Regions from separate parts of the Rossellomorea sp. GCM10028870 genome, predicted to be linked through region 2. Evidence: riboswitches for the same ligand, from Rfam matches in the RefSeq annotation. Region 2 holds a riboswitch; each other region holds the start of a gene.
The links. Region 2 has a riboswitch for cobalamin ahead of ACFQWC_RS04895 (ABC transporter substrate-binding protein). Riboswitches for the same ligand answer to the same signal wherever they lie in the genome.
Positions count from the first base shown of each region.

Region 1: linked by a shared signal. The riboswitch ahead of ACFQWC_RS11270 (acyl-CoA thioesterase) and the one ahead of ACFQWC_RS04895 (ABC transporter substrate-binding protein) in region 2 are both predicted to bind cobalamin.
Region 3: linked by a shared signal. The riboswitch ahead of ACFQWC_RS21405 (hypothetical protein) and the one ahead of ACFQWC_RS04895 (ABC transporter substrate-binding protein) in region 2 are both predicted to bind cobalamin.

Region 1 covers NZ_JBHTGN010000002.1:73,424-76,685, reverse strand. The annotation lists gene ACFQWC_RS11275 (helix-turn-helix domain-containing protein) at 1-533, opposite strand, end outside; gene ACFQWC_RS11270 (acyl-CoA thioesterase) at 848-1,321, opposite strand; cobalamin riboswitch at 1,469-1,657, opposite strand; gene ACFQWC_RS11265 (flotillin family protein) at 1,860-3,262, shown strand, end outside.
Region 2 covers NZ_JBHTGN010000001.1:932,216-935,477, forward strand. The annotation lists gene ACFQWC_RS04885 (hypothetical protein) at 1-24, opposite strand, end outside; gene msrA (peptide-methionine (S)-S-oxide reductase MsrA) at 105-644, opposite strand; cobalamin riboswitch at 945-1,146, shown strand; gene ACFQWC_RS04895 (ABC transporter substrate-binding protein) at 1,283-2,245, shown strand; gene ACFQWC_RS04900 (FecCD family ABC transporter permease) at 2,208-3,262, shown strand, end outside.
Region 3 covers NZ_JBHTGN010000006.1:181,351-184,612, reverse strand. The annotation lists gene ACFQWC_RS21425 (ABC transporter substrate-binding protein) at 1-15, opposite strand, end outside; gene ACFQWC_RS21420 (alpha/beta hydrolase family protein) at 234-1,034, shown strand; gene ACFQWC_RS21415 (DUF2584 domain-containing protein) at 1,062-1,304, shown strand; gene ACFQWC_RS21410 (hypothetical protein) at 1,345-1,677, opposite strand; cobalamin riboswitch at 1,809-1,995, shown strand; gene ACFQWC_RS21405 (hypothetical protein) at 2,163-2,684, shown strand; gene ACFQWC_RS21400 (ABC transporter substrate-binding protein) at 2,705-3,262, shown strand, end outside.

The DNA of each region.
Region 1 (3,262 bases), on a different contig from region 2:
GAGTTCGGATATTCATCGTCAATCTGTTTCAATACATTTATGCAAGTGTTAAATTGTCTTGTTGAATGATAGTAGATCCCTTTGACATGAAGTAATAAATTTTGTTCGAAAGGGGATAGAGGATAGTTTTTGTTTTCGAACATGCCCAGGATTTCCTTGGCTTTTCCATGCTTGTTCAAAAATAAATAATATCTTGCCAGGAAAAGGTTGTATTGAATGATGAAGTCAGATAGAAACCTTAAAGGTTCCTTTTCGATTTCACCTTTAAGTTGATGGATGTCATTGGTTCGAATCATAATAATTGCATCATTCCATTCAGATAATTTAGCCTGTAACGAATGATACCGAGAACGTTCGACTTCCATATTGATTCCAAGCTTCCTTGCCAGTAAATCAGTAATTTCACTGGAATACTCTGTGATCCCTCTTTCGATTTTACTTAGATGTGTGGTAGAGCAGATCCCCTGTGCAAGCTGCTCTTGAGTCAAACCCGAATCTTCACGATGAAATTTAATTAATTTACCTTCGATCATACTACACCCCAAATGAACTATTTTATTATCCATTATAGGAAATATTTTCTCGGTATTCTATAGGTTTAGAACAAGACGGAGGTCTGAAGGCAATAACATCCAAATCGCATCTCTATACTGTTTTTCTCTTTTCTTCCTAGAGTTGATCCTGTACTTCTTTCACCAGAAGAAGGAATCCTGGATGACTTCCCGCTCTAAAACCAACCCCGTTTTCATTCCAATTTGGATCAATAGACTAGCCCTTATAAACACTCAAAGCCTAGAGAAGCTCTGAGTGTTCTTGTTTATTAGGAGAGTTAGCAATCAGGGACTTTTCACAAAATAAGCGCACGATTTTTTCTATGCTCTTTTCGCAAAGGAGCCGTATTGAAAAGCCTCGATTCTTCTTCCGTCTTTGGTATGACTTTTGGTACCGGCTTGGGCTTACCATTTTCATCAACGGCGACCATCGTCAGGAATGATTCAGTCGTCAGGGTTTTGACACTCGTTACAAGATTCGTAGAGTAGACCTTTACATATACTTCCATGGATGTTCGACCTGTAGACGTAACGTAGGCTTCCAGACTTAACGCATCACCGACCGTTGCAGACGACAAAAAGTCGACGGAGTCAATCGATGCCGTGACGACGACTGAGCTGGAGTGCTTCATTGCTGATAGTGCCGCAATTTCATCAATATAGGAAAGGACTTTCCCTCCAAAAATCGTTTGCATATGATTGGTGTCCGGTGGCAGTACCAATTTTGTTTGTATGGTTCGTGAACGTTCTACCGAATAAGCTTGTTCCATTTTCTCATCTCCCAGTTTAATTTCTGAAATAAAAAAAAGCATCTCCCTTTGAAAAGAAGATGCGGCTACTTCAAGCGGACGTCCAGAATCCTGTGATTCCTCATTTGGCTCATATAGCGCAACACCCTCCTATCTCCCGTAGGAACTCTGTGTTCTTCTCAATTGGCAGGTCTCCTGGCTCAGCGTCAACAATTTCATATTCCTTCCCATTTCGATTCGAAACAGTGGATCCATACGAAATCTCAGCTTTACAGTGGCGGGACCGCGTTGGACTTTCACCAACTTCCCTTTTAAGAAGATGACCTGATCATCTTCACCAATGAGCAATGTTTAAATTGTGAACGCTTTTATTTTATCACAGGAATGAGAAGTAAGGTCTTTATTTGGTAGGAATTATTGTATTAAAATTAGAAAATTTACCTAAATATTGAAACTTTTCTACAACCCTTCCGTAGATAATATTGTAGCTAGAAGTTTTATAAAATAGTGAATCAGTTGCTCGACTGATTTATAGAAAAGTTTGAGAGGGGTTGTCAGAATGCTAGGATCATTAAGTATTATCGGATTTTTCATGTTCTTGATTCCTGTTCTGGTTATTGCAGCTATTGCAGGAATCGCGTATTATTTCTGGATGAGGTTCCGCTATCGTACAGCGAGATCCAACCAGGCACTGATCATTACCGGACCGAAACTGGGGGATCCTGAAAAGGAAACGAATATTTTCACCGACCAGGAAGGGCGTTCCATGAAAATCATCAGGGGTGGAGGGTACAGATTAAGACGTTTCCAAACATCTACACCTGTTAATCTTACATCCTTCCAATTAAAATTATCGACACCGAGAGTTTACACAAATGGCGGAGTACCAATCGTTGCAGACGCAGTGGCCATGGTGAAGGTGGCAGACACATTAAACGGAATTGCGAACTATGCCGAGCAGTTCCTAGGTAAGGACCAAAAAGAGATTGAAGATGAAATCATTGAGGTACTGGGAAGTAATCTTCGTGCGATTCTTTCTAAAATGACGGTTGAAGATATCAACAGCAACCGTGAAAAGTTTAACGCTGACGTATCTGAAATTGCTCAGAAGCAGCTGGATCTTATGGGCTTCAAAATTACGTCACTCGGGCTAACGGACATAAGAGATGCTGACGAAGAAAATGGATACTTAAAAAATCTTGGTCGTCCACGTATCGCCGAGGTTCGCAAGCAAGCTGAAATTGCAGAAGCAAACACCGAGCGTGAAACCCGTATTCACCGTGCCCAAACCGATCAGGAAGCGAAAGAGGAAGAATACAAGCGTCAAATTACCATTGCCCAATCGAAAAAAGAGAAGGACATCAAAGACGCAGCCTTCAAAGAAGAAACAGAGCGGGCAAGAGCGAAATCCGAACAGTCCTATGAGTTGGAAAAAGCCAAACTTACAAAGGAAGTGAAAGAGGAAGAGTTAACCCTTCAATTCCTTGAACGTGAACGTGCCGTTAAACTTGAAGCAGAAGAATCAAAAGTTCGTAAAACGAAAGCCGACGCCGAATACTACGAAACCACTCGTAAAGCGGAAGCGGAAGCTCGCAAGGCTGAAATTGACGGGGAAGCGAAAGCCAAGATACGCAGAGAAGAAGGTTCTGCTGAAGCCGATGTTATCAGAGAGCGAGGTAAAGCGGAAGCCGAATCCCGTAAACTGCTGGCAGAAGCAATGGAGAAACATGGTGATGTCATCATTACCGAGAAACTAATCGAAATGCTGCCTGTTTTCGCAGAGAAAATTGCTCAGCCTCTTAACAATATTGACTCTGTTAAAATCATTGATTCCGGTAATGGCCAGGGAGTTCCTTCCTTTGGGAAAAGCATCACCAGAACGATGCTTGATATGCAGGAACCGTTACGCGAAATGACTGGCATCGATGTAGGTGAATTACTGAAGTCATATGCAAATAGATC
Region 2 (3,262 bases):
TTTAACGTGATCATTTTTCTTCATATAAAAACTCCTTTCTGCCAATTAGTTTGGCGAAAGGAGTTTTTTTCATTCTCGGGGAATGATACATTTTTTTAAAGCCCTTAAGCTTTTGGGTTATCCCAATGACTCTCAATAAATTCGTCACGACCGGATTTCGCCCGGTCTTGTTTATATTCATCGGGATTCTTTTTGTAGAACTTTTGATGATATTCTTCTGCCTGGTAGAAGGTTGAGGCAGGTAGGATCTTTGTGACGATTGGATTTTTGAATCGTCCACTTTCTTCTATTTCTTTCTTCGAGTTTTCTGCTAATTGTTTTTGATGATCATTGTGATAGAAAATAGCTGTGCGATACTGGTCACCGCGATCATGGAATTGTCCTCCGTCATCAGTCGGATCAATTTGCGGCCAGTATAGTTCTAATAATCTTTCATAGGGAAAGAGAGCAGGGTCGAAGGTAATTTGAACAGCTTCATAATGTCCGCTGTTACCGGCTTTGATATCCTGATAGGTAGGGTTTTCAAGATGGCCCCCTGAATAACCTGATACGACGTCAATAATACCCGGTAGTTCATCAAATGGTTTTACCATACACCAAAAACAACCCCCGGCAAAAGTAGCGAACTCTTTCTTTTCATTCATTGCGAAAACCTCCTATACATATGCCACTCTAAAGTAGTAAAGCAATAGCTTGAAAAAGATTCTATCATGAAAGGGAGGAAGCGACAATCAATTAGCATCAAAGCTTCTTTGCCTATATGGTTTACTATAAGTGGGCAATTGATAAATCACATAAGCCAAAGCTCTTTTCCTATTCTATAGCCCAGGCATCAACATGCATTATAGAGGTAGATTCAATCATTCTGCAAATTTCCACAAATTCATAAAAATCAATTCACTAACGATGATAACTTGTGTATAATTCATGTGAACGGAACAATTACATATGATACGAGATTAGGTGAAGCGGAAGTTTCGGTAGCAAACTTTTAGCTTCATAATAGGGAAGTTGGTGTAATTCCAACGCGGTCCCGCCACTGTAAATGGAAGTGCGCTGTATGAATGCCACTGTACTAATAGGTATGGGAAGGTGCAGCAAACATTGACCATGAGCCAGGAGACCTGCCTAATGTCTTTCGCACCAAATCTACGCGGATAGAAAGGTGTAATGTGCATGTTTGACGGTATGGAAGCCATTTTTGCATCTTACACAACATCTCTAGTCCCACTAGAGGTGTTTTTTTGTCTGACAATAAGTTCAATTCACAGGGGGAAAAAACATGAAACACTTCAAAATCATTTTCGCACTATTATTATCTTTAGGGATCCTCTCAGCATGCGGTGCTGATGGTGAAAATGTAGAAAAGGGAAAAGGTAATGGAGAAGTCACTAAGGGACAATCTGATTTCCCTTTGTCGGTAAGCGACGCTCTTAGTAATAAAGTTACGCTGGAAGAGCAACCTAAGCATATTGTTTCATTGATTCCAAGCAACACAGAAATCTTATTCGAGTTAGGGTTGAATAAGGAAATTGTGGGGGTTTCAGATTTTGATAATTATCCAAAAGAAGCGGCGGAGAAAGAAAAAATAGGTGGAATGGAATTTAACGTTGAGAAGATTATCAGTCTGAATCCGGATTTGGTTCTCGCTCATGAGTCCACTGCTGTTTCGGCAGAAGAGGGGTTAGAACAGCTTCGAGGTGCAGGGGTAAAGGTATATATCGTACGTGATGCCCATAACTTTGAGGAAGTATACACCACGATGGAAAACATCGGCACATTGGTCGGCAAGAAAGATGAAGCTGAATCCATCATTTCGGAGATGAAAGCTGATCTAGAATCCATTAAGGAAAAAGTCAGTGGTGTCTCCGAAAAGAAAAAAGTGTATATAGAGGTGTCACCTTCGCCTGACATATATTCTACAGGTAAAAATACATTCATCGATCAAATGCTATCACTTGTAAATGCCGAAAATGTGATGAGTGATCAAGAGGGATGGATCCAAGTAAACCAGGAAGCAGTCATCGCATCAAATCCAGACATCATCATTACAACATATGGTTACTACAGCGAAAATCCTAAAGAACAAGTGATGGGCCGGGAAGGATGGAAAGACGTGAGTGCTGTGAAAAATGAGGAAGTTCATGACGTACATTCTGACCTGGTCACACGTACTGGCCCAAGACTGGTTGAAGGAGTAGAGGAAATTGCAAAGTCGATCTATCCGGAGTTATTTACAGAATAAAATATGGATAACATACGGATTGGCAGTATCGTTTTTACTATTCGCTCTTCTTGCCGGTATATCGATTGGAACCATTCCGGTGCCGCCGAAGGACATTTTGTACATCGTCGGAGCTAAATGGTTAGGATACCATTTACCAGAAGAGATTGATCCGATGTTTACAAACATTGTCTTTTCAATTAGATTACCCAGAGTATTATTGGCACTTTTGGTTGGAAGCTCCTTAGCAATCGCAGGAGCTTCTTTTCAAGGACTTTTGCGCAACCCGCTGGCGGATCCGTATACATTGGGTGTGTCTTCAGGAGCATCAGTCGGAGCTGTTATTACATTGTTTTTTAATTGGAGCATTCCGTTCATTGGTAAGTTTACGCTTCCTTTTCTCAGTATTCTTTGTTCGATTATTACCGTGTTCCTCGTATTATGGTTTGCGCAAAAAGTTGAAAGAACAATGAAGGTAGAAACAATCATATTAACAGGAATTATTTTCAGCTCTTTTTTAGGGTCCTTTATTTCCTTAATGATCGCCCTAACTGGAGAAGAATTAAGGCAAATCATTGGTTGGCTTCTTGGAAGTGTATCCATGAGAGGGTGGGATTACATTGCGATTATATTCCCGTTTTTCCTTATTGGAGTGATTTTGTTGTTTTTTAATAGCAAGGAACTGAATGGCATGAGTTTTGGTGAAGAACAAGCCCATCATATCGGGATATCCGTACAAAAGAGAAAACTGCTCATCTTAATTGCAGGAAGTATCCTGACAGGAGCGGCTGTCGCCGTTTCAGGTACGATCGGATTTGTTGGTCTTGTGGTCCCTCATTTTCTACGGAGGATGGTAGGGCATGATCATAAGCATTTACTTCCTTTGTCTATCATAGTAGGCGGAGGCTTTCTCGTTCTGGCGGATCTTATCTCGAGAACCATCATTGCACCCACAGAACTTCCAATCGGAGTGATAACATCCCTAATCGGTGCCCCCATGTTTGCTTATATTCTCCTAAAGAAAAGAGGTCTTTCATC
Region 3 (3,262 bases), on a different contig from region 2:
AAGCCATTTTTTCATTCAATATTCCTCCTTTAAGCTTTGTGAAACCGGTGTAACGATAGAATGGGATGAGTGCATCTCTCTTTGCCTTGTTTATCCTTATATATAAGAAGGGTAGGATGGTCATGAAGGCTGCGTCTCGGCATCTCCTGTTGATGATGAGATTTGCTAAAATAGTCTATGTAGAGTATAAAAAATGTGTGAATACCCAATGCACGTTTTGAAAGGAAGAGAATATGAAAAACGGAACGATTGTGAAGAAAACATTGTTTCCTTCACCTAATCCACATGTGGAACTATATGAAATTACCTATCTATCCGGAGGTCTCCGGGTGAGAGGCTTATTGGCTGAACCTGTCGGAGGTGGAAAGTATGATGGGTTCCTCTATCTGAGAGGGGGGATCAAAGGCGTCGGAATGGTCCGGCCGGCGAGAATCGCTCAATTTGCTTCTCACGGATTCATTGTTTTTGCTCCTTATTACAGAGGAAACCTTGGCGGAGAGGGAAAAGAAGATTTTGCTGGAGATGATCGTGAAGACGCCATTTCCGGTGTTGAATTGCTCAAACACTATCACAGGGTGGTCCATAACCGGATTCATGTGTTTGGCTTTTCCCGTGGAGGAGTAATGGCGTTACTGACAGGCGTGGAGCGCAGGGACGTTACCTCTGTTGTTACATGGGGAGGCGTTTCGGATATGTTCTTAACATATGACGAACGGAAGGATCTCAGGAGAATGATGAAAAGAGTCATAGGGGGAAGTCCCAATAAATTTCCGGAAAGATATGAATGGCGTACGCCCCTATATGAGTTAGAAAACCTGGAAGCTCCCGTTTTGATCATTCATGGTGAAAAGGATCAGAACGTTTCAGTTGAGCATGCATATAGATTAGAAAAACGACTGAATGAGCTGAATAAATCTGTGTCGTCCCAATACTTTAAAGAGTTTACACATTACTTCCCTCCACGAAAGAACCAACAAATCGTCTCCATGCTATGCACCTGGATGAAAAATCAAAAGACAGTGGTGTATGATTAAATACAAAAAGGATTGAGGTCAAGCGAAATGGGCATGGGCTTAGAGTTAAACACGATGATCGTGACAAAAGGAAAAGAAGTGAGGAAAGAAGAGAATCTGTTCGTACTGCAAAAGGACGGATATCGCCTTTACCCTATGCATATTCCGATAGAGGTAAGAAAAACGAAACACAGTGACCCGAGTGGTTACGGCAGTATCGAAAAGATGGAGTGGATGGATGAGAAAACGACGATCCTGTATCGGTTGATTTCCTTGAATTCCACGAACTAAATAAAGGAGGGCTGTAAACATCTGCTTACAGCCCTCCTTTTTAGTTGATTTCCTCATATAAAATATAACGATTATCCTCTGTCTGGGCGATTAGATAATTGCTGTGATCTTTCACGCTATAGATGGGTGTCCCTTTTTTTAGTATATTTGCCGAGAAATCATTCTCGGGGTGATATTGACTATCAATCTTTTCTTTAATAGATCCAAGCTTTTCATCCAGAACCAACTTCTTCTCCACAGGGACCTTCACATATTCCTTCTTGTTCACCACCATCATATCCCCGTATCCACATAATTCATGGGATGCAGGTTTTTTGTCTCCGCATGCACTTAACAAAAATACGCATAATAGCAAAACAATCAATCGCTTCATGTTTTTCCTCCTTATCATTTCTTCACATACTCAAAAGATATTCAAGCTTGTACGTCAACATGTTTGTTTTTTTATGCAAAACTTCATCATCTTTCATATGGATAAAGTGGTATAATGTTCCTTAAGTGAATAAACCCACGCAGAAATTAGGTGCTGATCTTTAGCATAAAGGGAATTCGGTGTGAATCCGAAGCTGTTTCCGCAACTGTAAGTGCTGACGAAATAAGAAGAAAACCACTATTTGATCATTCAGATGGGAAGGTTCTTAGAGTAGGCTGACGCACGAGCCAGGATACCTGCCTTTTTTCCATCGTATTATGCTCTTCGGAAGTTAAGGGTATGGTGCGGCTTTTTAGCATCTCTTTTTTCATATGGATGACAACTGCCGGCCAATATTCTTGGGTGGTTTTTTTGTGTTTATTTAAACCTCCCGGAAGATACGATAGGTGCTTCACAAACATCATTCAGAAAGGAGGAACTTACATATGGCAAAGGATTTCCGCTATTTATGTTATCCCTATATGCGTGAGTCTGTTTCAACCGTGGATTTTGAGATCCGGACCGATTCACTGTCGACTAAAATTGGACTCGCGTCATCAATGACGGAGCACTTACCGAAAGTTCAGGACGATTTACTATATTTAGCTGAGATGGCGTACCACCTCAATGGTTCGGTCCGGGGAATGACAGCCATCAAGGAAGACGACTTGAATAAATTGAGCCAAATGTACGATCGTTATGTGTCGGAAGTCGAGGAGCGTATCCAAACCTTTGTCCTTCCTCAAGGCTGTACAGCCGCATGTACGCTTCATACCTGTCGCAGTGAAGCAAAAAAGTCCGTCCGTGCCTTACATAAAGTCAGTACTGAGATGAAAGTGGAAAATATTCTATTTAAATACGCTCATTTACTGGCAAATGTCCTGTTTGTGATGGCCGTGTATGTGAATAAATGTGAAGGGATTGAAGAAATTCCTTTTGTGAGTAAATCGTATAAAGACAAAATATAGAGAAGCGGGGAAGATGAAATATGAAAAAGTCATGGTTAAATAGTTTACTATTATCATTCATCCTGGTTGTTTTCGCAGGGTGCAGCAATGGGGAAGAAGTAACATCCACAAAGGAAGTCAAGTCTGATAATGAGTCTTATTCTGTCATCGATGACAGGGGAGAAGAGATTAACTTTGAGAAAGTGCCGGAAACCGTTATTTCCTTACAGCCGAGTAACACAGAGATTCTCTTTGCCATAGGAGCAGGAGATAAGGTAATCGGGGCAACTGAATACGACAACTATCCAGAGGAAGCGAAAGAGATTAAAAGAGTGTCGGATTCCATGACAGTCAATGCGGAAGAGGTCATTGCACTAAAGCCGGAAGTTGTCATTGCTTATACCACTGGAGATGATGCAGGAGTGAAGCAGCTTGAGGAAGCGGGATTAAACGTATTCGTCATTCAATCTGCCCAAACCTTTGAAGATGTTTATGGGGATATAGAACAAATTGCAACGGTAATGGGAGTAGAGAACAAGGGGAACGAATTGGTAGACGGCATCAAGCAACAGATTTCAGATGTGAAAGAAAAAGTAAGC